Regions from separate parts of the Mesorhizobium sp. B1-1-6 genome, predicted to be linked through region 1. Evidence: riboswitches for the same ligand, from Rfam matches in the RefSeq annotation. Region 1 holds a riboswitch; each other region holds the start of a gene.
What was found. Region 1 has a riboswitch for cobalamin ahead of bluB (5,6-dimethylbenzimidazole synthase). Riboswitches for the same ligand answer to the same signal wherever they lie in the genome.

Region 1 (7,163 bases):
AGGCCGGCGCGTTGGCCGGGGCCTTGGCCTGAGCGCCGGTGATGACGTCGAACTTGTTGACGCCGTGATATTTGTCGGCCGCGGCCTCGGCCGGCGCGTAGCCCTTGCCCTTCTGGGTGACGACATGGATCAGCACGGGGCCCTTGCCATTGTCACGAACATTTTTCAGCACCGGGATCAGATGGTCCAGATTGTGGCCGTCGATCGGACCGATATGGTAGAAGCCGAGCTCCTCGAACAGCGTGCCGCCGGTGACGTAGCCGCGCGCATGCTCGACCGCCCTGGTGATGGCACGGTCGGCACGCTTGCCAAGATACGAGGTCAGTTTCTTGCCGAAGTCGCGCAGGCCGACATAGGCCTTGCCAGAGGCCAGGCGCGCCAGATAGGCGCTCATGGCGCCGGTCGGCGGGGCGATCGACATGTCGTTGTCGTTGAGGATGACGATCAAGCGGGCATCGAGCGCGCCGGCGTTGTTCATCGCCTCGTAGGCCATGCCGGCCGACATGGCGCCGTCGCCGATGACAGCGATGACATTGTTGCGGCCGCCGGCAAGATCGCGGGCCGCCGCCATGCCGAGGCCGGCCGATATCGACGTCGAGGAGTGGGCGGCGCCAAACGGATCGTATTCGCTCTCGGTGCGGCGGGTGAAGCCGGAGAGGCCGCCCTCCTGCCGCAGGGTGCGGATGCGATCGCGGCGCCCGGTCAGGATCTTGTGCGGATAGGCCTGGTGGCCGACATCCCAGATCAACCGGTCATCGGGGGTATTGAAGACATAGTGCAGCGCCACGGTCAGTTCGACCACGCCAAGCCCGGCGCCGAGATGACCGCCGGTGCTCGACACCGCGTCGATCAGTTCGAGGCGAAGCTCTGATGCCAGTTGCGGCAATTCGCTTTCGGAAAGCGTGCGCAGCTCGGCCGGGATACGGACCTTGTCGAGAAGCGGCGTATGCGGCGTTGCGTTCACGGGTAGGCCCAAGCTTCTGTTCATGCGCGGGATAGGCCGCCGGCAGGCGAAAGTAAATGCCTGCCAAATGACGCGAAAGGCACGCCCCGTCGTCGACTTCCTCAGCCTTCCGGCAGTGGAATGAACTCTTCCTCATCGCCGGGAACGATGTCGAAGCGGCCGGTCTTCCATTCTTGCTTGGCCTGTTCGATGCGCTCCTTGGAGGACGAGACAAAATTCCACCAGATGTAGCGCTTCGAGCCCAGCGAGGCACCGCCGAAAAGCATGAAATGGGCACCAGCCTGTGAGGATACGACGATCTCGTCGCCGGGCCGGAACACCAGAAGCCGTTCCGCCGGAAACACGTCGCCGGAAATCGAGACCTCGCCTTCCAGCGTATAGATGGCGCGTTCTTCCGCGTCGGCAGGGATTTTCACGCTGGCGCCGGGCGCCAGCCTGAGGTCGGCGTAGAGCGTCTCGGAATCGGCCCGCACCGGGGAACGCAGCCCCTGGAAATCGCCTATGACGATGCGGCCACTGACGCCTTCCGCGTCGATGTCGGGAAGCCGCGCGACAGCGGTGTTTTCGAAAACCGGCGCCACTTCCTCCTTGCCGTCCGGCAGCGCCAACCATGTCTGCAGCCCCGAGATCGACATCGGCGCGCCGCGCAGTTCTTCCGGCGTGCGCTCCGAATGGACGATGCCGCGGCCGGCGGTCATCAGGTTCACGTCACCCGGCTCGATCACCATCTCGGTGCCGAGCGAATCGCGATGCCTGATCCTGCCGTCGAACAGGTAGGTGACCGTCGACGGGCCGATATGAGGATGCGGCCGGACATCGAGCGCCTGACCGGCACGAAGGATGGCCGGGCCCATGCGGTCGAAGAAGATGAAGGGACCGACCAGCCGCCTTTTGGCGGTCGGCAAGGCGCGGCGAACCTGAAAACCGCCAATGTCCTTGGCGTTCGGAATGACCATCAATTCGATCTGGTCGCTGGCAAAGGCATCGCCGGCTTCAGGGTCCTTCCCGGGAAAGAAGCTCATGAACTCTCCTTGTCAGCGGCCGATGGCTGCTTTGGCCAGATCAGGCAAAGCGGATCGCCGCCTTCGCCCGCAGCTTGGCCGCAACCTCCTCGCGATTGCGCGGATGCTGGTTGGTTTCAAGCGAATCGAGAAGCTCGCGCGCCGACGCCGCGATGGCCTCGACGGCATGGTCGAATGCGTGCTGGTTCTGCTTCGAAGGCCGCGTCGTTCCGCTCAGCTTGCGAACGAATTGAAGGGCTGCATCGCGCACCTCGTCGTTGGTCGCCGGCGGATCAAAATTGAACAGGGTCTTGATGTTTCTGCACATCGCTTCCGTATCTCCTCTTGTCCTGGAGCCGTTTCAATCGGGACGCGTTCTATCCTCAATCATGATCGTGTCAAAAACCAGAGAGACGGCTGCGTGCCTCAATCCGCGTCCAGCGGCTCCGTCCCGACCGGCTTGCCGTCGCGGGACAGCCTGATCTTCTCCACCTTGTCCTCGGCCGCCTTGAGCAGCCGGTCGCAATGCACCTTCAGCGCCTCGCCGCGCTCGTAGATCCTGATCGACTGGTCGAGCGGCACATCGCCACGCTCCAGATCATCGACGATCTTCTCCAGCGCGTCGAGAGCCTGTTCGAAGCTCATCGCCTTGACGTCTTCGTTGGTTTCACCAGCCATCATTCATCCTTTCATCAGTCGCCCGACATGGGCGGCGACCGAAAATGCCAATCCTTGCAGATCGTAGCCGCCCTCGAGCAGGCTGACGAGCCGGTTGCCGCTGTGGCGCGCCGCGCGCTGCATGAGTTGGCCGGTCGCCCAGTCGAAATCATCCTCGGTCAGGTTGATCTCGGCCAGCGGATCGCGATGATGCGCGTCGAAGCCGGCCGAAATGATGATCAGGTCGGGTGCAAAATTGTCGAGCGAGGGCAGCACGCGCGACAGGAAGGCATCGCGGAACGCCTCGCTGCCGGTCTGCGGCGCAAGCGGCGCGTTGACGATGTTGCCGGCGCCGGTTTCGTTCTTTGCTCCGGTGCCGGGGTAGAGCGGCATCTGGTGCGTCGAGCAATAAAGCACGGACGGATCGTCCCAGAAAACATCCTGCGTGCCGTTGCCGTGATGCACGTCCCAGTCGACGATGGCGACGCGTTCGATATCGTGTTTGCGCTGTGCATAACGTGCGGCGATGGCCGCCGTGTTGAACAGGCAGAAGCCCATCGCCGTCGCTTTCTCCGCATGATGGCCGGGCGGCCGGGCGGCGACGAAAACGTTGTCTGCCCTGCCGGCAAAGACGTCGTCGACGGCGGCGTTGGCGGCTCCGATCGCGGTGATCGCCGCCTGCCAGCTCTTCGGGCTGGCCATTGTGTCGGCATCGATGCGGGCGATGCCCGTCTCGGGAATGGCGGCGCGTACCCGCTCGACGAAATCCTCGGGATGCGCGTAGAGAATGGTGGCCTCATCGCCTTGTGGCGCCTCGAGGCGGTCGAGCGCGGCAAAAGCCTCGTCGTCGAGCACGCGCTCAATGGCGCGCAAGCGGTCCGGCCGCTCCGGATGGCCGGGTGGCGTGATGTGCTCGAGGAAGATCGGATGGGTGTAGAGACGAGTGGCCATGCTCCCTATCTAGTGCCCTGGCGCGGCGATGGCCATGCGTTGCGGCCTGATGGTTGGGGAAAATCGCGCTTGCGTCCGTTCGCGTCGCCACGGGGATTGGCGGCGCAGGGCCTTCGTCGTAAAGTCCCGGCCACTGCCTGGTGCCCGCCGCGAGCGGGAGAATCGGGAACACGGTTTGATACCGTGGCGTGCCCAACGCTGTAAGGGGGACCGCGCCGGTAAATGCCACTGTCGATGACGGGAAGGCGCCGGATGCGGGTTGATCCCGAGCCAGAAGACCGGCCTGGCAGGCATCGTCATCCGCATGGTCAGGCGGACGGCAGTTGATTGCAATCGCAAGGGGACAAGCGATGCCGGACAATATGACCATCCCCGTGGGTGACGGATTCGACCAGATGGCGCGCGATGCGGTCTACCGCGCCATGTTCACGCGGCGCGATGTTCGCAGCCATTTTACATCAGAGGCCGTCGACGACGAGGTCTTGGCGCGGCTGCTGCTTGCCGCCCATCACGCGCCATCGGTCGGCTTCATGCAGCCATGGAATTTCATCGTCATTCGTGGCACCGAACGACGGGAACAGGTGCGCGACCTGTTCCTCGCGGCGCGCGAGCAGGAATTGCCGGCGATCGAGGAAGAGCGGCGGGCGCTCTACCGCAAGCTCAAGCTGGAAGGCATCTGCGAAAGCGCGCTCAATATCTGTATCACCTGCGACCGCCGACGCTCACAGGGTTCGCCGCTGGGACGCTGGCACAATCCCGAGATGGATCTCTACAGCACGGTCTGCGCGGTGCAGAATTTCTGGCTGGCGGCGCGCGCCGAAGGCGTCGGCGTTGGCTGGGTCAGCATTATCGAGGCGCAGGCGTTGAAAGGCCTTCTGTCGATTCCCGAGCATGTGACGCCGGTGGCCTATCTCTGTGTCGGCCGTGTCTCGGAGTTCGCGCCGAAACCGGACCTCGAAACACATGGCTGGGGGCGGCGGCTGCCGCTGCCCGAGCTGATCATGAGCGAGACGTTTTGCGGACAGGGCGAAGTTCCGCTCAAATCAACGATCGCACGCCTCAAGGCGGCAACATGCGAAAAGTCTGACAAACCATTGATTTGATTGCCGATACGGCATGCGCAGCGCGCTGCCGGCGGCCTGCCGTCGTCAGGCGGCTCCGGCATCCTTCCTCAACAATCCTTCGAGCAGTTGCTTGAATGCCGCCACCACGGTCTTCGACGTCGCTTCCGGGTCGTTCGAATTGGCGATCCGCTGCGCCGCCTGGCTGCTCGCCCCGTTGATCAGCCGTGCCGCGGTCTCGGGGTCTACGCCCGGGACAACTACCCCGTCGCCCTGCAGCGTCGTCAGGTGATCGGTCATCGACGCGACGCAGGCATTGGCGTTCGGCCATTGCGCGGGATCCCCCAGCACGGCCGGACCGTCCCGAAACATGATGCGCTGGATTTCCGGCTCCAGCGCCATTTCGATGTAGCTCGTGCATTCGTCGACGAAGCTTTGCCAGCGAGTCGGTGCTTTCGCTGCAACCTCATTCACCCGTGCCGCCATCTCGGCGTCTATCTCGGCGATAACCGCCTGCAAAAGCCCCTTCTTGTCCCCGAAATGATGATAGAGCGCACCGCGCGTCAGCCCGGCCGATGCGGTGAAATCATCCATCGATGCCTCGGCATAACCGATCGTTCCGAACGCATGCCGGGCTGCGGCAATCAATTTGGCGCGCGTTTCGGCGATCATTTCCCTGCGGGGCTTGTGCATCTCTTCTGGCCTTATCCACATACGTCACGTATGCCAATTGACATACGCGACGTATGATCTATTTAGTGTTCATACGCATCGTATGTAATTTCCGAATCGCCTTTTGTCGAGGAACGGACCATGCAGAACCCCTATTCCGAGATCTTTCGAGCCCCTGGCGCCAAGGGCTTTGCCGCTGCAGGCTTCATGGCGCGCCTGCCGATCGCCATGGCGCCGATCGGCATCGTGGCGATGCTGTCGCAGACGCGTGGCGAATACTGGCTGGCGGGTGCCGTCTCGGCGACATTCGCGCTGGCCAACGCTTTCCTGGCGCCGCAGATCTCCAGGCTGGTCGACCGCCTCGGCCAGACATGGATCGTCGTGCCCACCACCATCATCTCCGTGCTGGCATTCCTGCTGCTGATTGCGTCGGCCAACCAGGATTGGCCGGTATGGACAATGTTCGTGTCGGCGCTGCTGGCAGCGGCCATGCCCAGCATGCCGGCAATGGTGCGCGCGCGCTGGACCGAGCTTTTTCGCGGCCGGCCGGAGATGAACACCGCCTTCGCCTTCGAATCGGCGGCCGACGAACTGGTCTATATCGCCGGCGCGGCGCTGTCGGTGGGCCTCAGTGCGGCGCTGTTTCCGGAAGCAGGCATGCTGGCGAGCACGTTGTTTCTCGCTTTGGGCTCGATAGCATTCATCCTGCAGCGATCGACCGAGCCGAAAGTGCGGCCGGTGGACCATGGTTCGACTGGCTCGGCAATCCGCCTGCGGCCGGTACAGATCATCACCTTCACCCTGATCTTCATCGGCGCGACCTTCGCGACGACGGAAGTGAGCACCGTGGCGATCACCAAGGAGTTCGGCCAAGCCGGTGCCGCAAGCCTGGTGATCGGCGTCTATGCGCTGGGATCGTTCGTGTTGGGCATCGTGGTCGGCGCGCTCAACCTCAAGACGCCGCTACAGCGCCAGCTGACCGTCGCGGTCGCCATCATCGCAGTCAGCACGATTTTGCCGCTCACCGCCGACAGCGTGCCGATTTTGGCGCTGACCGTCTTCATCAGCGGCGTGGCGATCTCGCCGACTTTCATCACGGCATTCGGCCTGATCGAACGGCATGTGCCGGAAGCGATGCTGACCGAGGGCATTACCTGGGTGACAACGGGAATCGGCATCGGCATGGCGCTGGGCTCTTTCGCCGCCGGCGCGGTGGTGGATGCGTTCGGCGCCCAGAACGGGTTCTGGGTCTCGGTGGTCGCGGGCGGCATCGCGCTGGTCACGGTGCTGCTCGGCCAGCGCAGTCTTGCCACTCACAAATGCGAGTTGGATGGGTGTGAAGCGGCCGTCGCTGCCGCGGAATGAACCATGACGCGTCCGGTTCAGCGGATCGGACGCTATTGCCGCCGTCGAACCTAGAGAATCTCGGTCTTGGCGATGTGGATGCCAAAACCTTCGAGGCCGACATAGTGGCGCTCGCGCGAGGCGATCAAATTGATCGAGGAAATGCCGAGATCCTTCAGGATCTGAGCACCGAGCCCGATCTCGCGCCATTCATTCTCGCGGCGGCGCGCCTCTTCGTGGTCCTCCCGGTCGCCGCTCGCCGGCCGGTTGCGCTCCTGGTGGGCGACACCGACCGAGCCCTCGCGCAGATAGACGATGACGCCGCGCTTGCGCTCGCCCATCGCCTTCATGATGGCGTCCAGCCGGTGGCTGGTGCCGAAGACGTCGGTCACCACGTCCTCGGAGTGCAGACGCACAGGCACCTCTTCTCCGTCGCGGATGTCGCCGAAGACGACGGCGACATGGTGCATGGAATCCCAGGGCAGCGTGTAGGTGAAGACCTGCGCCTTGCCG
Region 2 (7,163 bases), on a different contig from region 1:
CGGCGCTCGATCCAGCCGCCCTCCTCCATCCGGTCAACCAGCCGCGAGACGCTGATCGGCTCGATTTCAAGCAGTTCGGCAAGCCGCGCCTGCGAAACGCCCGCTTCCTTGGCGACGCGAACCATCAGGCGCCATTGCGCCGAGGACAGGCCAAGGCCGCTGGCGCGCGCTTCGAAGCGCTTTCGCATCAGCCGCTGCACGTCGTGGATCAAAAATCCCAATCTGTCTACGCCTTCGGAAACCATGAGTGGCATATATAATAAGCGTGCTTATCATTCAAGTCCGGCATTGTTCCAGAAGCCGGCAAACGTGCATGGCAGCCGTGCAGCACAATCATGGCTGCGTCCGATGATTTTCGGCTGCCACTACACCCATCACAAGCGGTTACGGATCAGCATGGTGACAACGAAGAAGGCGCCGAGCGAGCTGGTGATGATGCCGATCGGCAGTTCCTGCGGCGGCAGCAATGTGCGTGCCAGAAGGTCGCTTGCCAGCAACAGCACCGCCCCGAACAGCGCGCAACTTACGATCAGGCGCAGATGCAGCGGACCAGCCAGCGGCCGCGACAGATGCGGGATCATGAGGCCGACGAAGCCGATGACGCCGGCGACCGAAACCAGGATCGCGGTCGAAAACGCGGCGACCAGAAACGTCGCCCGTCGCATTCGCGCCACCGGCACGCCAAGACTTTCGGCGGCATTTTCGCCGGCCAGGAAAGCGTCCAGCCGGCGATGATTCCACAGCCCGTACGCCGCAATCGTGCCGGCCCCAAGCGCACCCAGCCAGATATTGTCCCACCGCGCCAGGCCGAGCCCGCCCATCGTCCAGAACAGCACCGAATGGGCGGCGCGCTGGTCACCGGCAAAGACCAGGTAATTGGTCGGTGCGGTGAACATGAAGGAGACCGCAAGTCCGGCGAGGATCAGCCGTTCGGGGCCTTGTCCCCTCACCCGCGCAACCAGCAAAAGCACAACGCAAGCCGCCAGAATACCGCCGGTGAACGCGGCGATCGGTAGCGTCCAGATCCCGAAACTGTCGCCGAAGACGGTGATGACGGAGACAGCGCCGGCGGCGGCTCCCGACGAGAGACCGAACAGGAACGGATCGGCAAGATCGTTGCGCGTCACTGTCTGCAACAGCGCGCCGACCACGCCCAGGCCGCCGCCGAGACAGATGGCCAGGATGGTGCGCGGCAATCTGAGGTCGACGACGATCCTGCCGACCGGGCCGGACACGTCATGCCCCTTCAATCCGATCGCATGGCCAAGTGCTGCAACGACGTCGCCCAGCGGGATCATCGTCGAACCATAGGCGATCGATAGCAGCGCGAGCGCGGCCATAGCCAACGCGGCCGCCATCATGGCCAATACGAATGCCTTGTGCCGCAAAGTCATCTTCCCGGTTAAAATGCTTCCGGATGCATCGCCCTGGCGATCTTGCCGATCGCTTCGATGTTGGCCGGTCCGGGTGTCAGTTCGGCATAGCGAAGCGCCACGAAGCGTTCGTTCTTGACCGCGTCTGTCTCCTTCATTGCCGGATGCGCTTTCAGGAAATCGAGCAGCTTCCGGTAGCCGCCGCCATCCTGATAGTCGAGCAGGATGAGGAATTGCGGATTGCGCGAGGCCACCGTCTCCCAATCCGTGTTGCCCCAGCTGGTGTCCATGTCGGCCATGATGTTGTCGCCGCCTGCCGCGGAAATCATGGCGTTGGGAATGGCGAACTTGCCTGATGTGAACGGCTTGTCCTCGCCGGAATCATAGAGGAAGACGCGCGTTCCCCTGCGGTCGCCGACCTTGGCCGTGATTTCGGCGAGCTGCGCCTTCCAGCCGGAGACGAGCTTATCCGCTTCGGCCTCCTTGCCGAAGATCTTGCCCAGCTTCTCGACATCGCCATAGAGCAGGTCCATCGAAGCGGCAGGCCGGTTCTTGTCGAGATGGACGCAGCTTTCCGTCAGCACCAGGGTCTTGATGCCGTGTGGCGCCAGCGTATCGGGCGTCACCTCGCCGCCCGGCTTCATGCCGTAATACCAGCCGGCGAAGAAGAAGTCGGGCTCGACAGCGACCAGGTTTTCCAGCGTCGGATATTTGGGCGCCAGTTCGGGGATCGAGCTCTGTTCGGCCTTGAATTCGGGAGTGACCTTGTACCATCCAGTGATGCCGGTCAGGCCGACGATCGACGGCTGCAGCTTCAGTGCGAAGGCCATCTCGGCCATGTTGAGATCGTGAATGACGGCGCGCTTTGGAGGTGCGTCGAAGGTCAGCGGCTTGCCGCAGCTGTCGACCGTCACCGGAAAGGCGAAGGCCGTAGAGCCGAGCAGGGAGAAGGCAAGAGACATGGCAAGGCGTTTCACGGATGTTGCTCCTTGTTGAACAGGATCTGCCGGAAATGGCTTCGATCACGAAGATGGCGCGGCACGGTTCGGAACCTCGAACACCGTCAGCTCGCGGTCCTCCGTCGGGTGGCGCAACCTAAAGACGTCGATACCGAAGATCTCGCGGATCAGCTGCTGGGTGAGTGCTTCCCGTGGCGGCGCCAGCACATGCAACCGGCCATGGCTCATCACCGCGACCCTGGTGGCGAAAGGCGTCACCAGTGCCAGATCGTGCAGCACCGCGATCACGGTCATGCCGAGGCCTGCAACCAGTTCGAGCAACTCGCTGCGCGCCCGCGGGTCGAGATGGTTGGTCGGCTCGTCGAGGAATAGGATCTTCGGCTCCTGCGCGATGGCGCGGGCAAGCTGGGCGCGCTGGCGCTCGCCGCCCGACAGCGAACCGATGGTGCGGCCAAGCAGCGGCAACAGCCCGGTCCGGCGCAGCGCCTCGACGACAATGTCGCGTTCCTCGCTCCTGTGCCTGCGGCCGGTATGCGGAACCCGGCCGAGCTCGACATAATCGATCACCGCCAGCCGTGGATCCGGTTGATCGGTCTGGCCGACGACGGCGATGTGCAGCGCCCGCTCGGCGGTCGAAATCCTGTCCAGCAGGCGCCCGGTGAGCTTCACTTCGCCCGAACTCGGCCGCAGCATGCCCGACAGCATGCGCAGCAATGTCGTCTTGCCGGCGCCGTTGGGACCGATGATGGCGAGACGGTCGCCCGCCGCCACCGAAAGGCTGACCGGATACACCAGATGCAGGCCATCCGCCGCTGCGGCCAGGTCGCGGGCATCGAGAAGCGGCGCGGTCATGGGCAATTCCTTGCAGGGCCTGCCGGAATACGGGCCAGCGTCTTGCCTGCCAATCCTGCCGGACGCTGGCCTGAATTCACCTCGGTGGCGATATCGCGGCAAAGCGTGCACACGATGATGCGATGCATGGGAATGCAGTGAATGCGATCGATGGAACCGTCCAACTTCCGTCACTTTCAAAAATGGCGACGGAAGGAAGCTGGCTTGAACCGGTCGACAAGACCGAACCCCGCGTCTCCTCCCGGCACACCCCGTCCGGTCAACTCATGCAGATGGCAGGTCTCCTGGCTCGCGGGTCGTTGCGCCATCCTGCCTTCCCAGCCTTGCCGGCCAGTGGCTTCTCGGATTTTGCTCGCCGCTTACAGTTGCGGGGGCAGCCATGGCTTCGACCCGAAAATCGGGCCTCACCATGTTCCCTTTTCACCCCTCGCCTTGCGGCGCGGGGACCATCACGAGTCGCAGCCTAGGATGCAGGCAGCGTCGAGGCAAGGTCGATGCATGTTCTGTTATAACGATACAAACGTGTGGTCAATCACTATCGCGCGCCACCAGTTCCAGCGGCCAGACCTCGCGAATGATCTCTGGCCCTTTCGCGCCGGCGAAAGCCGGGAGCGAGGCGAGCAGGATTTCGCCGAGCCGCCGCCCCATCGGGTCAAGGCTCGGACGAAAGCCGGTCAGCGCCGGCGAGAAATAACGGCAGAGCGGCGTGTCGACGATGACGATCACCGCGACATCCTGCCCGGGCTTGATCCCCATTTCGGCGAGCGCTTTGCAGCCGCCGAGCGCCATCGAGTCGTTGTTGAAGATAATCGCGGTCGGCGGATCCTTCGACCGCATGACTTGCGGTGTCACCGCGTAGCCACCGGCTTCGTTGATAAAACCGTCCACAATCAGGCCGGGATCGACTTCGATGCCGTGCCGCCGCAGCGCCTTGCAATAACCCTCCAGAAACAGATAACCGAAATTCAGGTCAAGCGACGGCCGGATGGCGGCGATGCGGCGGTGGCCACGCGCAACCAGCCGGTCGACCGCATCGGCGCCCGCCTTCTCGAAATCCAGATCCAGAGAGGGATAGCTGTCGTCGCCGGACCGGCTTCGGCCGAGCGTCGCGAAGGGAAAGCCGGCCTTGCTCAGATAGTCGATGCGATCGTCCTCGCGCCGCGTCCAGGCCAGTACGACGGCATCGGCACGACGCGTCTCGACGACGCGGCGCAGCCGCTCCTGTTGATAATCCGCCGGCGCGCCCATGACGATGATCAGGTCCAGCCCGCACTCGGCCAATGTCGCTTGCAGTCCGGTGAGGAACGGAATGAAGAACGGCTCGCCATACTGCTGGTCGCCCGGATGCGGCTGCAGCATGAAAGCCACGGCATGGGTGGTGCCGCGGCGTAGGTTCCTGCCCGAGTGGTTCGGTGAATAATTGAGCTTCCGGGCCGCCTCGAGCACGCGCTGGCGTGTCTCGGCGTTCACGTCGGCGCGCCCGTTAAGCGCGCGCGAGACTGTACCGATCGAAATGTTCAGGTGCCGCGCAAGATCGTGAATGCTGGACGCCAAGACCTCCCCCTCCTGCTTCTGGCTAGCACCAGCCGGTCGTGCGGCCAAGGCGTTTCAGAGCCGACGGTACAAATCCGATTGACAATATATGCCATCGGGTGTGTCATCGTAAACGTTTACGGAAGTCATTTACGGACTGCCGTGGGTGCCAGCCAGGAGGGGTTGGCCGGAGGAGCGCTGGATGATGCACGTCGTCCTGGTCGGGTGCGGAGCCATGAGCAAAACCTGGCTCGAGGCCATCAGCCAATCCCCTGCCGTCAAGATCGTCGGTCTCGTCGACCTCGACGCCGACAGGGCGCGCCAGCGGGCACGCGAATACGACCTCGCCGGGGTCGCGATCGGGACCGATCTCGACGTCGTTCTCTCCCAGACCAGACCCGATGCGGTGTTCGACGTGGTCGTGCCTGCCGCCCGTCGCGCCGTGGCGAATTCGGCCTTTGCCCATGGCTGTCATCTGTTGACGGAAAAGCCGCTGGCCGACAGCCCGGACAATGCGCGCGCCATCATCGACGATGCGCGGCGCGCGCGACGCGTCCATGCCGTGGTGCAGAACCGCCGCTACGTCGCCAACGTCCGGCGCATCCGGCGCTTCCTCGGCTCCGGCGCCATCGGCGCTGCGACCAGCATCCATGCCGATTTTTTCATTGCGCCGCATTTCGGCGGTTTCCGCGAAGGCATGCGCCATGTGCTGCTGCTCGACATGGCGATCCATACATTCGACGCCGCCCGCTACATGGTCGATGGCGAGCCGACCGAAGTGTATTGCCGAGAATGGGAGCCGGCCAATTCCTGGTACCGGCAGGGATCGTCGGCAAGCGCCACCTTCGAGCTCGGCCAGGGCAAGATGTTCACCTATCGCGGCAGTTGGTGCGCCGACGGTTTCCGCACCAGTTGGGAAGGCAGTTGGCGCATCGTCGGCGAACGCGGCAGCCTGACCTGGGATGGTCATGACGAGTTGAAGGCCGAAGCCGTGCTGCCGGAACGCGAAGGCCTGCTCGACAAGGTCGTGCCGGTAGCGGTGCCGCCGCTCGACCCTGCCGACCGCATCGGCGGGCATCTCGGCGTCATGGAAGATTTCGTCCGCGCCGTGGAAACCGGCACCGAGCCGGAGACGCGCGGCGCCGACAACATCAAGAGCCTGGCCATGGTTTTCGCGGCGATCGAAAGCGCCGAGACCGGGCGCCGGGTCGAAATCCCCAGGCAGGAAGGATGACCATGGCGGACCCGCTTCTCGACATCAGGATCGGCACCATGGTGCGGGCCAATCTCGAAGACCCGGCCGCCTATGTCAGGCAGATCCTGCCGCTCGGTTTCGAGAGCGTCCAGCCCTTCTTCTGGCAGACGCTGGGCGGCAAGGACCTGGGGCGGCTCGCCGGCGAGATCCGCGACGCGATCGGCGATGCCGATGTCAGCGTCAGCTCGATCGGCGTGTTCGGCAATCCACTCGAGAGCGGCGACACCGACCGCGGCGTGCTCAAGGCCTGGGAAACGGTGATCGACAGCGCGCATCTGTTCGGCACCAATCTGGTCAGCGGTTTTACCGGCCGCATCCGCGGCAAGCCGCTGACCGACAGCCTGCCGCGCTACCGCGAAGTCTGGGGCGAATTGGCCAAACGCGCGGCCGACAAGGGCGTGCGCATCGCCTTCGAGAATTGCGCCATGGATGGCAACTGGGCCGCCGGCGACTGGAACATCGCCCATAATCCGGACGCCTGGGAACTGATGTTCAACGAATTGCCGGATGAGAATCTGGGTCTGGAATGGGAGCCCTGCCATCAGTTGGTCTATCTGATCGACCCGATCCCGCAGATCCGCAAATGGGCGCATCGCATCTTCCATGTCCACGGCAAGGACGCGACGGTGCGCTGGGATGTCATACGCGAGCACGGCGTCTTCGGCCGCCTGCCCTTCGTGCAGATGCGCACGCCCGGCTTCGGCGACAGCGACTGGACGCGGGTGATCAGCGAATTGCGGCTGGCCGGATACAAGGGCGCCATCGACATCGAAGGTTGGCACGACCCGGTCTATCGCGACGATCTTGAAATGACAGGCCAGGTCCGCGCGCTGGAATACCTCCAGCAATGCAGGGGAGGCCTGAGCTACCTGCCGAACCCGACGTGAGGATTGGCCGGCGGGAGGAGCCGGACGGGATTGCCGAAGCAGATGTCGAAACCCTCGCTCGCGAGGACAAAAGGGAGGAACGTGCATGAGCATCGCCAAGAGAACGACACTTCTGCGCACGACCGTGGTGGCGACCGCCACGGCGCTCGCCGCCGCCATCTCCACCTTGCCGGCACAGGCGCTCGACGCGCAATGGTGCAAGGACGTCCACATCCGTTTCTTCGTCGGCGGCGCCGAGGGCGACGCTTTCGGCACCATTGTCTACAATGGCGCCAAGCAGGCTGCGGCCGATCTCGGACCGAAA
Region 3 (7,163 bases), on a different contig from region 1:
TGCTAGCATGGCCGGAATCAACTGTCCGAACGACGCTCAACAAGCCATCAGAGTCGCATCCGAATGAAGGAAAAGATCTCGCTTGCCACGGCCCGGCGCATCGCGCTCGCCGCCCAAGGGTTCACTGATCCCCGCCCCGCCGGCACGCCCGACCGACGCCACTTCGCCCGCGTGCTCTCGCGCACCGGCCTGCTGCAGATCGATTCCGTCAGCGCGGTGGTGCGCGCTCACTACATGCCGCTCTACTCGCGCCTTGGCCCCTACCCGTTCGCCTTGCTCGACAACGCCGCCGTCACGCGCAAGCGCACGGTTTTCGAATACTGGGCGCACGAGGCTTCCTTCCTGCCGGTCGAGACCTATCCCCTGATGCGTTGGCGCATGCAGCGCGCCGAGCGTGGCGATGAAATGTATCTGGGTCTCGCCAAATGGGGCCGCGAGCACGCCGCCTATATCGAAGAGATCTACCGCGAGGTCGCGGAGCGCGGCCCGATCGCCGCCTCCGCGCTCGAAGGCCAGAAAGGGTCCGGCGGCTGGTGGGGCTGGAGCCACGCCAAGCATGCCTTCGAATGGCTGTTCTGGGCAGGACGCATCACCACCGCGCACCGCCGTGGCTTCGAACGCTTCTACGATCTGCCCGAGCGCGTGCTGCCGCAGGCGATCCTCGATCTGCCGGTGCCGTCAGCCGAGGACGCGCATCGGGAATTGCTGCGGATATCCGCCCGCGCTCATGGCGTCGCGACAGCAAGCGACCTGCGCGACTATTTCCGCCTGTCGCCGGCCGACATGAAGGGCCGGCTGGAGGAGCTGGTTGAAACAGGCGAGCTGGTGCCGGTGCGTGTCGAGGGCTGGAACAAACCGGCTTACCTCCATAAGGAGGCTCGTATTCCACGAAAAATCGAGGCCCGCGCCTTGCTGGCGCCGTTCGATCCGGTCGTTTTCGAGCGCTCGCGCACGGAGCGGCTGTTCGATTTCCACTACCGCATAGAAATCTACACCCCTGCCGAAAAACGGCAATACGGCTATTACGTCCTGCCGTTCCTGCTCGGCGACAGGATCGTGGCGCGCGTCGACCTCAAGGCCGACCGGCCGGCCAGCGTGCTACGCGTCCACGCGGCCTATGCCGAGCCCGGCGCGCCGCCTGAAACCGCCGCGCAACTCTTCCAGGAATTGACGCAGATGCAGGGCTGGCTCGGCCTCGAACGGATCGAGGTTACGCCCGCCGGCGACCTTGGGCAGCCGCTCGCCGACATTGCCGTGTCGTAGACGCGCGTTGACACCGCCGCCTGCAAGAGCCTAAATCCATTCCAGACGGTCTCCTCTCGGCAAAGGGAGGAGCCAAGAGGGAATGCGGTGCGAAATCTCGATTTCAAATCCGCGGCTGTCCCCGCAACTGTAAGCGACGAGCCAAGGCCGAAAACCACTGGGACGGTCCCGGGAAGGCGGCACGAAGGCGATGACCCGCGAGCCAGGAGACCTGCCGTCTGAGACATAAGAATCCGATCGCCCGGCGGGTTTTCCGGGCAAGGAGCCCAATTTGGAACGCGACAGCAGTTTCCCGGCTGAAACAGCGGACATTTTGTCTGGCGATAGCGACTTGTCTGGCGATAGCGACGCCTTGGCCGGCGTCACTGTCATCATCTGCGCTTCCTGCCGCGACGAGACCGGTTCCGATGCCCATCCCCGCGCCGGCGAAGTTTTGGCTCAAGATACGCGCCAAGCCGCAACGGCCGACAATGTCCGTGTCCGCACCGTCGAATGCCTCGGCAACTGCAAGCGCCGTCTCAGTGCCGCGATTCTTCGCGACGGCTGCTGGAGTTATGTCTTCGGCGACCTGAACATCGCCAGCGGCGCCGATCTCGTCACCGGCGCGAAACTCTTCGCCGCTTCGACCAACGGCCTCATTCCGTGGCGTGGTCGCCCGGATTCCCTCAAGCGCGGCCTCGTCGCCCGCATTCCTCCCCTCGACATGCTGAAGGACTGATCATGACCGCCGCAGTTTCCGCCGCCACTCTCTCCCGCGTCCCCTGTACCGTGGTCACCGGCTTCCTGGGTGCCGGCAAGACCACGCTGGTCCGCCATCTCCTGGAGAACGCGGGCGGCAAGCGGATCGCCATCATCGTCAACGAATTCGGCGACATCGGAATCGACGGCGAGATCCTCAAGGGCTGCGGCATCGACACCTGCCCGGAGGAAAACATCGTCGAACTGGCCAATGGCTGCATCTGCTGCACCGTCGCCGACGATTTCGTCCCGGCGCTCGACCAGATCCTGTCGCTGACGCCGAAGGTCGACCACATCCTGATCGAGACCTCAGGCTTGGCTCTGCCCAAGCCGCTGGTCCAGGCCTTCCAGTGGCCGACAGTGAAGAGCCGGGTGACAGTCGACGGCGTAATCGCCGTGGTCGACGGTCCGGCATTGGCCGAGGGGCGCGTCGCCAACGACATGGACGCCCTGCAGGCGCAACGCGCGCAGGACCAGACACTGGACCACGACGACCCCGTCGAGGAGGTGTTCGAGGACCAGATCGCCTGCGCCGACCTCATCATCCTGTCGAAGAGCGACCTGATGGATGCCGCAGGTTCGGCTCGCGCCAACGCCATCATTGGCGAACACTCCGCCCGCGCCGTGAAGGTCGTGCCGACGGCTCATGGCAAGGTCGATCCGTCCGTGCTGCTCGGGCTAGGCCTCGCCGTCGAGGACGACATCGAGAACCGCAAGTCCCATCATGACGGCGCCTTCGACCACGAGCACGACGACTTCGATACGTTCATCGTCGACATCCCCTCGATCGCCAACCCGGACGACCTGGCAAAGCGCGTCGCGACCGCCGCCGAACAGGAGAACGTGCTGCGGGTGAAAGGCTTCGTCGAGGTCGGCGGCAAGCCGATGCGGCTGTTGCTGCAGGCGGTCGGTCCGCGCGTCAATCATTATTATGACCGCGCCTGGACGGCTGACGACGACCGCCGCTCGCGCCTGGTCGTCATCGGCCTCAAGGGGCTGAACCGCCCGGCGATCGAGCATATCCTCGCCGGCTGAGGCAACACCGACCGCGATGCACATCCTCACCACCACATCCGCCTCGCTCGACGATCTCGCCGAGCCGGTCGATCTGCGGCAGACGCCGGCGGAAATGGTGGCGCTGTCCTTCACGGACAGCGACCTGGCCGGACTGGCAGCGGCCTGGAAAGGCGACGCCGATCGGCTGCCCACGATGCGGCTGGCCGCGCTGCGCGACCTGCGCCACCCCATGTCCGTCGACCTCTGGATCGACAGCGTCGCCCGTCACGCCAAAGTCATTCTGGTGCGTATTCTCGGCGGTTACGAGTGGTGGCGCTACGGCTGCGACCAGTTGGCCGTGGTTGCCCGTGAGCGTGGCATAAAGCTGGCACTACTTCCCGGTGAAAGCCACGACGAGGATATCAGGCTGATCGAAGCCTCGACGCTGCCGCGCGAGGAACTGGACGGGCTGCTCAATTATTTCCGCCAGGGCGGCCCGGCCAATATGAGCGCGCTGGTGCGCAGGCTGGCGCGGTTGGCGGGGTCTGATGGCGAGATTGCCGAGCCGGTAAGCGTGCCGAAAGCCGGGTTTTATGAGCCGGGGCGCGGAGTCGTGGAGAAGCCGGACTTATCGAATGTTGACGATCCTTCACACCCCCCTCTGTCCGGCAGGACATCTCCTCCGCAAGGGGGGAGATCGGCTGTCATCAAGGCCGGCTCCTCTTCTGTCCCCTTGGACAGGGATTTATCTCGACCATCCGCGATAGGCGAAATCGTCGATGAAAGAGCAATCTCCCCCCTTGCGGGGGAGATGTCCGGTAGGACAGAGGGGGGTGTGACGGAACTCGACGCCGGCAACGTCAACCCACCCGTGATTCCCATCCTCTTCTACCGCTCGATGCTGCTCGCCGCCGATGTCGCGCCCATCGACGCGCTTTTCGAGGCGCTACGGCAGCGCGGCATGCTGCCGGTGCCGATCTTTGTCTCCAGCCTGAAAGACCCGGAATCTCTGGCTTTTGTTGAAACCGCGATTGCCCAGCCCAAGCCCGCCGCCATCATCACCGCGACCGCTTTCGCGTCCGGCGCCGAACCCGGCGTCGAAACCCTGTTCGACCGCGCCGGCGTTCCCGTCTTCCAGGTCATCGTCGCCACCACCCGCCGCGACGTATGGGAGAAGAACCAGCGCGGGCTGGCCCCCGCCGACCTCGCCATGCATGTCGTTCTGCCCGAACTGGACGGCCGCATCCTCGCCGGCGCCGTTTCGTTCAAGGGCGAAAGCGAGACCGACCCGGCGCTCGGCCACCGCGCCTTTGCCAACCGGCCGGAGCCCGATCGCGTCGAACAGGTGGCGGACCGGGTCGCGGCCTTCATCAGGCTTCGGGAAACGCCGCGCGCCGAGCGCAAGGTCGCCATTCTGATCCCCGATTACCCGAGCGCTCCCGGCCGCACCGGCTATGCGGTCGGGTTGGATGTGCCATCCAGCGTGCTGGCGATGCTGCACGACCTCCAGGAACAGGGCTATGTAGTTGAGGGAATTCCCCAAACGTCGCGTGCGTTGCTGGATGCGCTGGAGCGCAGCAAGGCTGGGTTGGAGTTGGATGAGTACCTTGCCTTCTCAACGGAATTGCCGGGCGCAGCAATTGCTGCCGTAGAAGCAGCTTGGGGCAAAGCCGAAGGCGAGACAGGTTTGCGCGAGGCACCCCCCTCTGTCCTGCCGGACATCTCCCCCGCAAGGGGGGAGATTACGCCGTCATCTCTGTCTTCGCCAATCTCCAACGTTGCAAGAGTAGCTCCAGCGTCTAAACTGCCAATCTCCCCCCTTGCGGGGGAGATGTCCGGCAGGACAGAGGGGGGTGTTCAAGCGCTGCCCGCCGCCAAATTCCCCTTCCGCGCCGCGACCTTCGGCAACATCACCGTGGCCCTCGCCCCCGATCGCGGCCGCTCGGCCGACCGCCGCGCCGACTATCACGACCCGACGCTGCCGCCGCGCCATGCATTGCTCGCCTTCGGCCTGTGGCTGCGCAAATTGCTCGGCGTCCATGCGCTCATCCATGTTGGCGCGCATGGCACGCTGGAATGGCTGCCGGGCAAGACGGTTGCGCTTTCGCAAAGCTGCTTCCCCGAGATCGTCACCGGTCCCCTGCCCGTCATCTATCCCTTTATCGTCTCCAATCCCGGCGAGGCGGCGCAGGCGAAGCGGCGGATCGCCGCCGTCACGCTCGGCCATCTGCCGCCGCCGCTCACCGGCGCCGGATTGGACAAGAACCAGCACAGGCTCGAACGGCTGGTCGACGAATACGCCCAGGCTGACGGTCTCGACCGCCGCCGCCGCGACCGTCTGGCCAGTCTGATCGTCGAAACCGCGCAGACGACGGGCCTCGCCGCGGAGGCCGGCGTTGCCCGCACCGACGCGCCGGACGAGGCCCTGCGCCGCATCGATGCCTGGCTCTGCGACCTGAAGGATTTCGCTATCAAGGATGGGCTGCATGTCTACGGCCGCGCGCCCGACGAAGAGCCCGACCTTATGCGCCGGCAAAGCGCCGAGGCCGAAAAGGCCGCCCTTCTTGCCGCGCTCGACGGTCGTCATGTCACCGCGGGCCCGGCCGGCGCGCCCGCGCGCGGGCGTTCCGACGTTCTGCCCACCGGCCGCAACCTGTTCACGTCGGACCCGCGCGCCATGCCGACGCCGACGGCTTACGACATCGGCAAGGCTGCCGCCGAGGAAGTGGTGCGCGCCTATATGCAATCGCATGGCGACTGGCCGCGCTCGCTGATCATCGACCTCTGGGGTTCGGCGTCTTTGCGCACCGGCGGCGAGGAGATCGCGCAGGGGCTTTCGCTGATGGGCTGCCGCCCGCAATGGGATGCCGCCACAGGCCGCGTCACCGGCATCGAGGTGTTGGCGCCGGCAGCGCTTGGCCACCCGCGCGTCGACGTCACCTGGCGCATATCGGGCCTGTTCCGCGACATGTTCCCGACCCAGATCGCGCTGATCGATGCCGCTGCCAACGCCGTTGCCGCGCGCGACGAGGACGATTCGGAAAATCCGCTCGCCGCAAGGACCCGCGCCGAGGGCAAGATCAGCCCGCGCATCTTTGGCACCTCGCCTGGCACTTACGGCGCTGGCGTCGAGGAAATCCTGTCGAGCGGCGACTGGGCGGCGCGCGAGGAAATCGGCCGCGCCTATCTCGATGCCACATCGCATGCCTATGGCGGCGCCGGCGGTGAAGGGATCGCCGCGCCCGGCGCTTTCGAGAACCGCATCGCCGAGGCCGATCTTCTCGTCCACACCGGCGACGATCCCGGCCGCGACATCCTCGAAGGCTCCGCCGATGTCGCCTTTATCGGCGGCTTTTCGGCCGCCCTTGCAGCGCTTGGCAGGAATGCCGACGTTATCGTGCTGGACACGACGGACCCGCAGAGGCCGAAGCCGCGTTCACTTAGTGAGGCTGTGACGCGCGTCGTGCGCGCCCGCGCTGTCAACGCCCGCTTCATAGCGGGCCAGATGCGCCACGGCCCGCGCGGCGCCTCGGAATTCGCCGAAACCGTCGACCGGCTGGTTGGCTTCGCCGAAACCACGCAGGCCATACCGGGCGCGCTGATAGACGCCGTGCACGATGCCTATCTCGGCGATGCGGGCGTCCGCGCCTTCATCCTGCGCGAAAACCCGGCCGCCGCGAAAGCCATTGCCGAACGCCTCCTGTCGGCGCGACGGCGGGGCCTCTGGCATCCCTTGCGCAATTCGATCGACGACGACCTCGCGGCACTGATTGCCGAGGCACGGGAGTTGGCGGCATGAACGCCTACTCCCGACGCGGCGCCTGCCCGGCCCTTTCGGCGCCGATGCAGACCGGCGACGGCCTGCTGGTGCGGCTCAACCCGGTCGCCGGAGGCCCATCTTCTGGCGGATTGTCGCCGAAGCTTCTGATCGGGCTGGCAGAATCCGCCCTGCGGCACGGCAACGGCATCATGGAAGTGACAGCGCGCGGCAGCTTGCAAATACGCGGATTGACCACGCAAAGTGCAACCCTGCTGGCGAAGGAAGTCGATGCGCTGGGCATTGTGGTCCGCACTGGCGTACCAGTGGAGACCGGACCACTGGCCGGCATCGATCCGCAGGAGATCGCCGACCCCAGGCCGCTGGCTGATCGGATCAGGGAAGCGGT
Region 4 (7,163 bases), on a different contig from region 1:
GGCCAGCCCAAAAAACTTGCCGAAAGAACGCAGCACGACGATGCCGCCCTGGCCGACATCGCCGGCAAGGCTGTGTTCGCGCGGGCCGACATCCATGAACGCCTCGTCGACGACCAGCAGCCCGCCCTTGGCGCGCAAACCGGCGGCCAGCGCCAGCAGCCGGTCGCGCTCGACGATGCGCCCATCCGGGTTGTTCGGGTTGACCACGACGGCAAGGTCGGCATCCGCCAGATCAGCGAAATCGCTGACTTCGATCACCTCGTGCCCCGCGATCGCCGCCGCGCGGGCATGTTCGGCATAGGTCGGCCCCAGTACGAGCGCCTTGCCCGGCGCGACCAGCGATGCCACGCGCGGCAGCAGGATCTGCGTACCGGGCGCAGCGACGACATTGGCTGGCGAGGGCGCACCATAGCTACTGGCCGCGATCGCCGTCAGCTCACGCGCCCGCCCCGCTTCCGGCAATCGCGACAGCGAGGTGGCGGGCAGCTCGAAAAGCGGGTAGGAGTGCGGATTGATTCCGGTCGAGAGGTCGACGAAAGGCTGGGGGACGTTGGGGAAAAGCGCCCTTGCCCGGCCGAGACTTCCACCATGGTCCACCGCTCCTTCAAGAAGCTTCATGTCAGTCCTGATCGCTTTCCTGTCATTGGCCATCGAATCCGCGCTGGGCTACCCCGACTGGCTGTTTCGCGCCATCGGCCATCCCGTGACGTGGTTTGGCAGGCTGATATCCTTTCTCGATCGCAGGCTCAACCGCGCCACTGATCCCGACGCACTGCGTCGCCAACGTGGTGTCCAGGCGCTTCTGGTCATCGTGCTGGTGCCGGCGCTAATTGGCCTGTGCGTGCAGATCCTGCTCTGGTTCATTCCCCTGGGACTGTTCATCACCGCCCTTCTGGCAACATCGTTCCTGTCGCAGCGGAGCCTTTATGAGCATGTCGAGGCCGTCGCCGATGCGCTCGACTCGGGCGGCCTCGACATGGGCCGCGCCGCCGTCTCGCGCATCGTCGGCCGCGATCCCGAAACCCTCGACAGGGCCGGCGTCTGCCGCGCGGCGATCGAGAGCCTGGCCGAGAATTTTTCCGACGGCATCGTTGCCCCCGCCTTCTGGACGGGCGTCGGCGGCCTCGCCGGCGGCGCCGCCTACAAGGCCGCCAACACCGCCGATTCGATGATCGGCCATCGCACGCCGCGCCACGAAACGTTCGGAAGGGCAGCCGCACGCTTCGACGATTGGATCAACCTGCCGGCGTCGAGGCTGACGGCGTTGCTCATCACGTTGGCGGCTTTCCTGGTGAAAGGCGCCGACGCGAAAGCCGCATGGCAGGCGGTGCGGCGCGACGCGAAAAAGCACCGCTCGCCCAATGCCGGCTGGCCGGAGGCGGCGATGGCGGGCGGGCTCGGCCTGGCCCTCGCCGGGCCGCGCAGCTATGGCGGCGTAACGGTCGACGACGCGTTCATGGGCGAAGGCGGCCGACGCGAAGCCGACAGCATCGACATAAGGCGGGCGCTGAAACTCTACCGCGTCGCCGATTATTTGCTGATTGCCCTGTTCGGCGTGGTTTCGGCGATCGTCATTCTGGCATGATCTCACCCCCCCCGTGAGTTCTCTCCCGAAGGGGAGGAAGGGAGCCGGGCTGCAACAGGTTCGCGCCTTTCCTCTCCCCCGTCGATCGGGGAGAGGTGGCTCGGCGAAGCCGAGACGGAGTGGGGGTCGACGAGCTCGGCAGTCGCGTTTCTCGCACCCGCCGGGTTGCGCCTGCCTGTCTACGGACCGCGCGTTCGATAACCGCCTTCCCCCAATCCGTCGCTGCTTCGCAGCGCCACCTTTCCCCCCTCCGGAGGGAAAGGAAGTGAGCCCCGCTGGGAGCGTTTGGCGACCAGACTTGAATGCTCATCCACAAAAGGGGACAAAAGCTCTCAAAACTCGATCCCTTGTTGCGCCTTCACGCCCGCCGCGAAGTGGTGCTTGGTCAGCCCCATCTCGGTCACCAGATCGGCCGCCTCGACCAGCGCCGGCTTGGCGTTGCGGCCGGTGACGACGACATGCAGGCCCTCGCGGCGCGCTTTCAGCGCGGCAACCACCTTGTCCAGATCGAGATACTCGTAGCGCAGCGCGATGTTGAGTTCGTCGAGCACGACGAGACTGATCGACGGATCGGCCATCAGCTCCAGCGCCTTGGCCCAGGCGGCCTCGGCCGCCGCGATGTCGCGCTTCAGATCCTGCGTCTCCCAGGTGAACCCCTGGCCCATCGCGTGCCAGACGACGCGGTCGCCGAAGGCGGCGAAGGCCTCCTTCTCACCCGTATGCCATTTGCCCTTGATGAACTGGACGACGCCGACGCGCTTGCCGTAGCCCAGCATCCGCAGCGCCAGGCCAAAGGCAGCCGTGGTCTTGCCTTTGCCCGGGCCGGTGTTGACGATCAGCAGCCCCTTTTCGACCGTCTTGCTCGCCACCTCGGCGTCTTGGACCGCCTTGCGCTTGGCCATCTTGGCGCGGTGGCGCTCTTCGTCCTTTTCGTCGATGTCGGTCATGTCACTTCACCTTGAGCGGCAGCCCCGCCACCATCAAAAGCACGGTCTCGGCAATCGCCGCGACCTGCTGGTTGAGCCGGCCGGCGGCGTCGCGGAACCGGCGCCCCAGCGCATTGTCGGGCACGATGCCTTGCCCGACCTCGTTGGATACCACGAACCAGGGTCCGCGCGGCCGCGACAGCATGTCAGCCAGCCGCCGACATTCGGCCTCTACATCATGATCGGCCAGCATGTGATTGGTCAGCCAGAGCGTCAGGCAGTCGACAAGGACCGGCTGGTCCTCCGGTAGGGCCTCGAGTGCACCGACAAGGCCAAGCGGTGCATCGATGGTCGTCCAGCCCTCGCCGCGCCGCGACCGGTGCAACGCGATGCGCTGCCGCATCTCGTCGTCATAGGCTTGCGCCGTGGCGATGTAGGTCCATGGCGAAGGCAAGGCCGTCATCAGCGTTTCGGCGTGCGCGCTCTTGCCGGAGCGCGCACCGCCGATGATGAAGGTCAGTCTTCCGCGATCAGGCAAAGCTGTCGCGCAGGCTCGTCGCGCTGCCGGTGAAGCGTCCGCGCACCACGCCGACGACAGCGCCGAGCACGAGCCAGAACACCAGGTTGGTTACGGTTACCGCCACCACGAACTGATGGTGCAGGCCTTCCGGAATCGGCGTCTCGAAACTGTCCGGCTGCGGCGCGCCGACAATATGCGGCGCGACGATCAACACCACGCCCAGAATCGCCAGCGGCAGTGATTTGCGGAAGGCGATCAGGGCAAGGCCGATCGCCGTCGCCGCCACCGTCGCCGTCCACCAGATCTGGCGTGGCAGAAGCTCGGCGGCAGGCATGGCCGGCAGTTCCGGCGGCAGGTCGAGGCCCGGCGCCAGCGTGAACACGGCAAAGCCGGCCAGTCCCCAGAACACGCCCTGGCGCCAGTTGCCGATGCCGCCGGCGAATTCCGAAACCGCGACCAGGACCAGCGCGAAGCCGATGCCGGTGACGATGTTGGCAAGCACGCTGAAGGCGAAGCGCTCGAAGCCGTCGGCCGGCGCCCAGCCTTCCTCTTCAGCCGGAACAGCTTCAGCGGCTGCCGGCGCGGCGGAGCTCATGGCATTGCCCGCCGGGGCGGCAGAGTTCATGGCGTTGTTGTCGGTCGGGGCCGGTGCGGTATGGTCGTGGTGGTGGCCGCCGCCGGCCTGTTCGTAGACTTCCGCCTTCAGGATCAACGGCACGGTGGCATAGGCCTGCATGCAGGCGAGAACGACACCGGCCACGAGCCCTGCGATCGCCGCGATGAACACGACGTTGCGAAACAGGTTCATGATGTCAAATCCCTATCAGTGGCAGGGAAACGCCATCGAGTGGCGATAGTCGTGGGCGGCATTGTGGACCGCATCGATATGCGAGAACCCGACAAAGCCGACAACGAAAAGGCCGAGCAGCGCCGCGAGCGCAAGCTGCATGAGGCGCGATTGCGAGGAGACGGAGGCGCCGAGAGAGACGGAAGCGGTATTCATGCCTTGTCCTTTCACCCTCCACCCGAGGGCATCGAAGTCAGTTTCCTGTCGCCGGCAGGTCTCCTGGCTCGCGGATCAGCGCCCTTCCCCACCTTCCCGAAGAAAATCTTCAGTGGCATATGGAGAGGACTACCGCACACAGTTGCGGGGGCAGCGACGGCTTTGGGCGACAGGTCAGCCCGCACCGCATTCCCTCTTGGTTCCAAACGGAACCGACGACAGACTGGACTATAGGCAGAATCGGCGCTCGCGGCAAACCAAATTCCGCCAGCAACCATCGCGAATACGCCGTGCTGTCCTGGAACCGCCGATGCCCCAATTGACAATCTTGCCGGCCAGGTGTCGGCTTGCGCGCATCACAGGAAGCCAGCCATGCAGCCCAGCTCGAGCAACCCCGCATCCCACAATGGTTTGACCCGGGCGGAAGCGACGTTGCCGTCGGCGGCCTATTGGGATGCAGGCGCCTATCAACAGGATCTCGACGCCATCTGGTATCGGAGCTGGCTGCTCGTCTGCCGCGAGGCCGAGCTGGCCCACCCCCTGGATTTCCGCACCTTCCGCGTCGGCACACAGGAGATCGTCTTGCTGCGCGACGAAACCGGCGAGTTGCGCGCTTTCCACAACACTTGCCGGCATCGCGGCTCGCAGCTCTGCCAGGTGAGCGAGGGCCGACTGAAGGCGCGACTGATCACCTGCCCTTACCACGCCTGGTCCTATTCGCTTCGCGGCGACCTCGTGCGCGTGCCGTCGAAATCGCTGCCGGACGGCTTCGACAAGGCCGATCATCCGCTTTATGGCGTCGCACTTTCGGTGTGGCGCGGCTTCGTGTTCATCAACCTGCAAAAGGATGCGGCCGGCTCGGCGCAGGCCTCCTTCGACCCCGCCTCCGGCAATCTTGGCAGTTGGCCGCTGGAGGCGCTGGTCACCGGCCATGCGCTGCGCAAGGTGATGAACTGCAATTGGAAGGTCTTTTGGGAGAACTTCAACGAGTGCCTTCATTGTCCTGGCGTCCACAAGGACCTGTCGCGGCTGGTGCCGATCTATGGCCGCGGCCTGATGAGCCGCCACGACGATCCCGAATGGACCCTCCACGCTGACAACGACGCGCCGGAGTTTTCCGGCGGGCTGCGCGCCGGGGCCGAAACATGGTCGCGCGATGGGCGGACGCACGGGCCGGTCTTCGCCGGCCTGACACCGGCTGAGCACGCCGCCGGCCAGACCTACGTCACCAGCCTGCCCTCGATGTTCATCGTCGGTCATGTCGACTATGTCAGAACCGTGCGGCTGGCGCCGCTCGGACCAGAGCAGACCGAATTGACCGCCGAATGGCTGTTCGCGCCCGAGGCGCTCGCCGCGACCGATATCGACAACATCGTCGGATTCGGCACCCAGGTGCTGGAGGAGGATGCCGCGATCTGCGAGGTCAACCAGAAAGGGCTGCGCTCCATGCGCCATAAGGCCGGCGTGCTGATGCCGGAGGAGTACGACCTCCACCGCTTCCACGATTGGGTACGCGAACGACATGCTGCGCTTGCGCCGTAAGCTTCACAGCGACTTCGGCAGATACCGCCAGGTGACATAACCGCAGACCGCCGCAAGCAGGCCGAGCGTGACGAAAACCGAGCCCAGTCCGAAAAAGGCCAGCACCACCGAGTAGACCAGCGGCGGCGTCAGTTCGGAAAAGTCGAGATAAGTGCGGTAGACCGCAGCCATCTGCGCCCGCTCATAAGAGCGGACCGAGCGCATGAAGGCGGTCGAGCCCAGCGCGTCGAGCGCGATGGTGAAGAAGGCGCCGCACAGCAGGAAGGCGCCGGTGACGAGCGGCGCGCTTTCGCCGACGGCACCCGCCGCCAGCAGCACCACCGACATGGCGAAATAGGCAAAAGTCATGGTCCTGCGGCCGCCGAAGCGCTTGCCGGCCTTGCCCCAGAAAATCGCCATGAACAAAAGCGCGTTGCCTGCCGAAACCAGAATGCCGCCGGCAAGTTCGCCCTCACCGGTGATGACCATGAACAGCGGGCCATAGACGAAAAATGTCGTCCAGAAGCAGGAGCGGCCGAAGGCGATCAGCCAGGCCAGCCTCAGCCTCGGCTGCGCGACGAAGCGGCCGATATTGGCTAGCGGGTTGACCGGGCGCGTCTTGCCCGGCCGGATCGAGGGATTGTCGCCGAGCCGGTAGGTCCAGAACAACGCCAGCAGGGCCAAGGCGAATACGGCGACCGCGCCATGCGCGGCATAGATGCCGAAGCGTGTGTAGAGAAAGATGCCGAGCGTCGGCCCACCCGTCCAGGCAAACATCGACCACGCCATGCGCAGCGATTCGGCCTGCATGAAATCGGTCTTGCGGATGTGGTCCATGATGTAGAGGTTGAGCGTGATCGACAGCGCGCTGGCGCCCATGACACGGCACAGCATACCGGCCAATTGCCCGGCGAGCGTATGCGTGACGAAGAACAACGAGCCGATCGCCAGCAGGCAGGCGCCCGCCGTGTAGACCCAGCGCCGTGCGAAGCGCTGGATCAGCATCGGCATGAACAGGGTCACCGACAGGCCGAGCATCGCCACGATGGTGTAGAGGATCGAGACGATCTGCTCGTTGTGGAGGATTTCGTAGGCCTGGATCGGGATGACGCTCGACACCGTGGCGCGAGCGAAGGATTCGACCGCGTAGAGCGAGGCGAAGGTGCGGGCATCCGCGGCCTTGAGGGCCGGTAGCCAGATCGGATGGCGCACATGCGTGGACATTGCTTCCCCAAAGCAGAATCAGCAGCCAATCTGCGGCCATCAGTTCGCGACCGGTAACAGGAAACCGACGTGCCCCGGATAAAAACGAAGCCGGTCAAAGGCTTTCCGGTGCTGGCCTAAAGGGGTGCCTCATGCAGCGCCGGCTGACTGTCTGTATCGAAGCTCACGGCCTTCTTTTGTCCGGCGTAACCGTGATAGTCCTCGTGCGGGGCTGAATCAGATCGCGAGACCATGAGCATCCAGACGCCGACCATGCCCACAGCGGAGTTGCCGAGGACCAAGCGCATCGTCGCCATCGACATGCTGCGCGGCATCGCGCTGATCGCCATGGCGAGCTACCATTTCACCTGGGACCTGGAATTCTTCGGCTACACCGATCCCGGC

Region 2: it holds a riboswitch for cobalamin, as region 1 does, so the genes downstream of both, FJ979_RS22610 (ABC transporter ATP-binding protein) here and bluB (5,6-dimethylbenzimidazole synthase) in region 1, are expected to answer to the same signal.
Region 3: it holds a riboswitch for cobalamin, as region 1 does, so the genes downstream of both, FJ979_RS01720 (DUF1636 family protein) here and bluB (5,6-dimethylbenzimidazole synthase) in region 1, are expected to answer to the same signal.
Region 4: it holds a riboswitch for cobalamin, as region 1 does, so the genes downstream of both, FJ979_RS01550 (CbtB-domain containing protein) here and bluB (5,6-dimethylbenzimidazole synthase) in region 1, are expected to answer to the same signal.

What each region holds. Positions count from the first base shown of each region.
Region 1 is NZ_VFWR01000004.1:173,215-180,377, reverse strand. Features, by position in the region: gene dxs (1-deoxy-D-xylulose-5-phosphate synthase) at 1-988, opposite strand, end outside; gene FJ979_RS10045 (pirin family protein) at 1,066-1,986, opposite strand; gene FJ979_RS10040 (DUF2277 domain-containing protein) at 2,027-2,293, opposite strand; gene FJ979_RS10035 (exodeoxyribonuclease VII small subunit) at 2,392-2,643, opposite strand; gene FJ979_RS10030 (histone deacetylase family protein) at 2,647-3,573, opposite strand; cobalamin riboswitch at 3,695-3,875, shown strand; gene bluB (5,6-dimethylbenzimidazole synthase) at 3,924-4,676, shown strand; gene FJ979_RS10020 (TetR/AcrR family transcriptional regulator) at 4,722-5,327, opposite strand; gene FJ979_RS10015 (MFS transporter) at 5,448-6,671, shown strand; gene ribB (3,4-dihydroxy-2-butanone-4-phosphate synthase) at 6,722-7,163, opposite strand, start outside.
Region 2 is NZ_VFWR01000011.1:225,113-232,275, forward strand. Features, by position in the region: gene FJ979_RS22595 (MarR family winged helix-turn-helix transcriptional regulator) at 1-245, opposite strand, end outside; gene FJ979_RS22600 (iron ABC transporter permease) at 375-1,394, opposite strand; gene FJ979_RS22605 (ABC transporter substrate-binding protein) at 1,403-2,350, opposite strand; gene FJ979_RS22610 (ABC transporter ATP-binding protein) at 2,396-3,184, opposite strand; cobalamin riboswitch at 3,441-3,650, opposite strand; gene FJ979_RS22615 (LacI family DNA-binding transcriptional regulator) at 3,713-4,738, opposite strand; gene FJ979_RS22620 (Gfo/Idh/MocA family oxidoreductase) at 4,920-5,951, shown strand; gene FJ979_RS22625 (sugar phosphate isomerase/epimerase) at 5,954-6,859, shown strand; gene FJ979_RS22630 (substrate-binding domain-containing protein) at 6,945-7,163, shown strand, end outside.
Region 3 is NZ_VFWR01000001.1:357,622-364,784, forward strand. Features, by position in the region: gene FJ979_RS01715 (winged helix-turn-helix domain-containing protein) at 64-1,263, shown strand; cobalamin riboswitch at 1,293-1,497, shown strand; gene FJ979_RS01720 (DUF1636 family protein) at 1,535-1,981, shown strand; gene cobW (cobalamin biosynthesis protein CobW) at 1,984-3,036, shown strand; gene FJ979_RS01730 (cobaltochelatase subunit CobN) at 3,053-6,796, shown strand; partial or broken gene cobG (precorrin-3B synthase) at 6,793-7,163, shown strand, end outside.
Region 4 is NZ_VFWR01000001.1:320,245-327,407, forward strand. Features, by position in the region: gene cobD (threonine-phosphate decarboxylase CobD) at 1-618, opposite strand, end outside; gene cbiB (adenosylcobinamide-phosphate synthase CbiB) at 617-1,585, shown strand; gene cobO (cob(I)yrinic acid a,c-diamide adenosyltransferase) at 1,918-2,532, opposite strand; gene cobU (bifunctional adenosylcobinamide kinase/adenosylcobinamide-phosphate guanylyltransferase) at 2,534-3,049, opposite strand; gene FJ979_RS01545 (CbtA family protein) at 3,042-3,839, opposite strand; gene FJ979_RS01550 (CbtB-domain containing protein) at 3,855-4,034, opposite strand; cobalamin riboswitch at 4,070-4,266, opposite strand; gene FJ979_RS01555 (aromatic ring-hydroxylating dioxygenase subunit alpha) at 4,407-5,576, shown strand; gene FJ979_RS01560 (MFS transporter) at 5,580-6,779, opposite strand; gene FJ979_RS01565 (DUF1624 domain-containing protein) at 7,011-7,163, shown strand, end outside.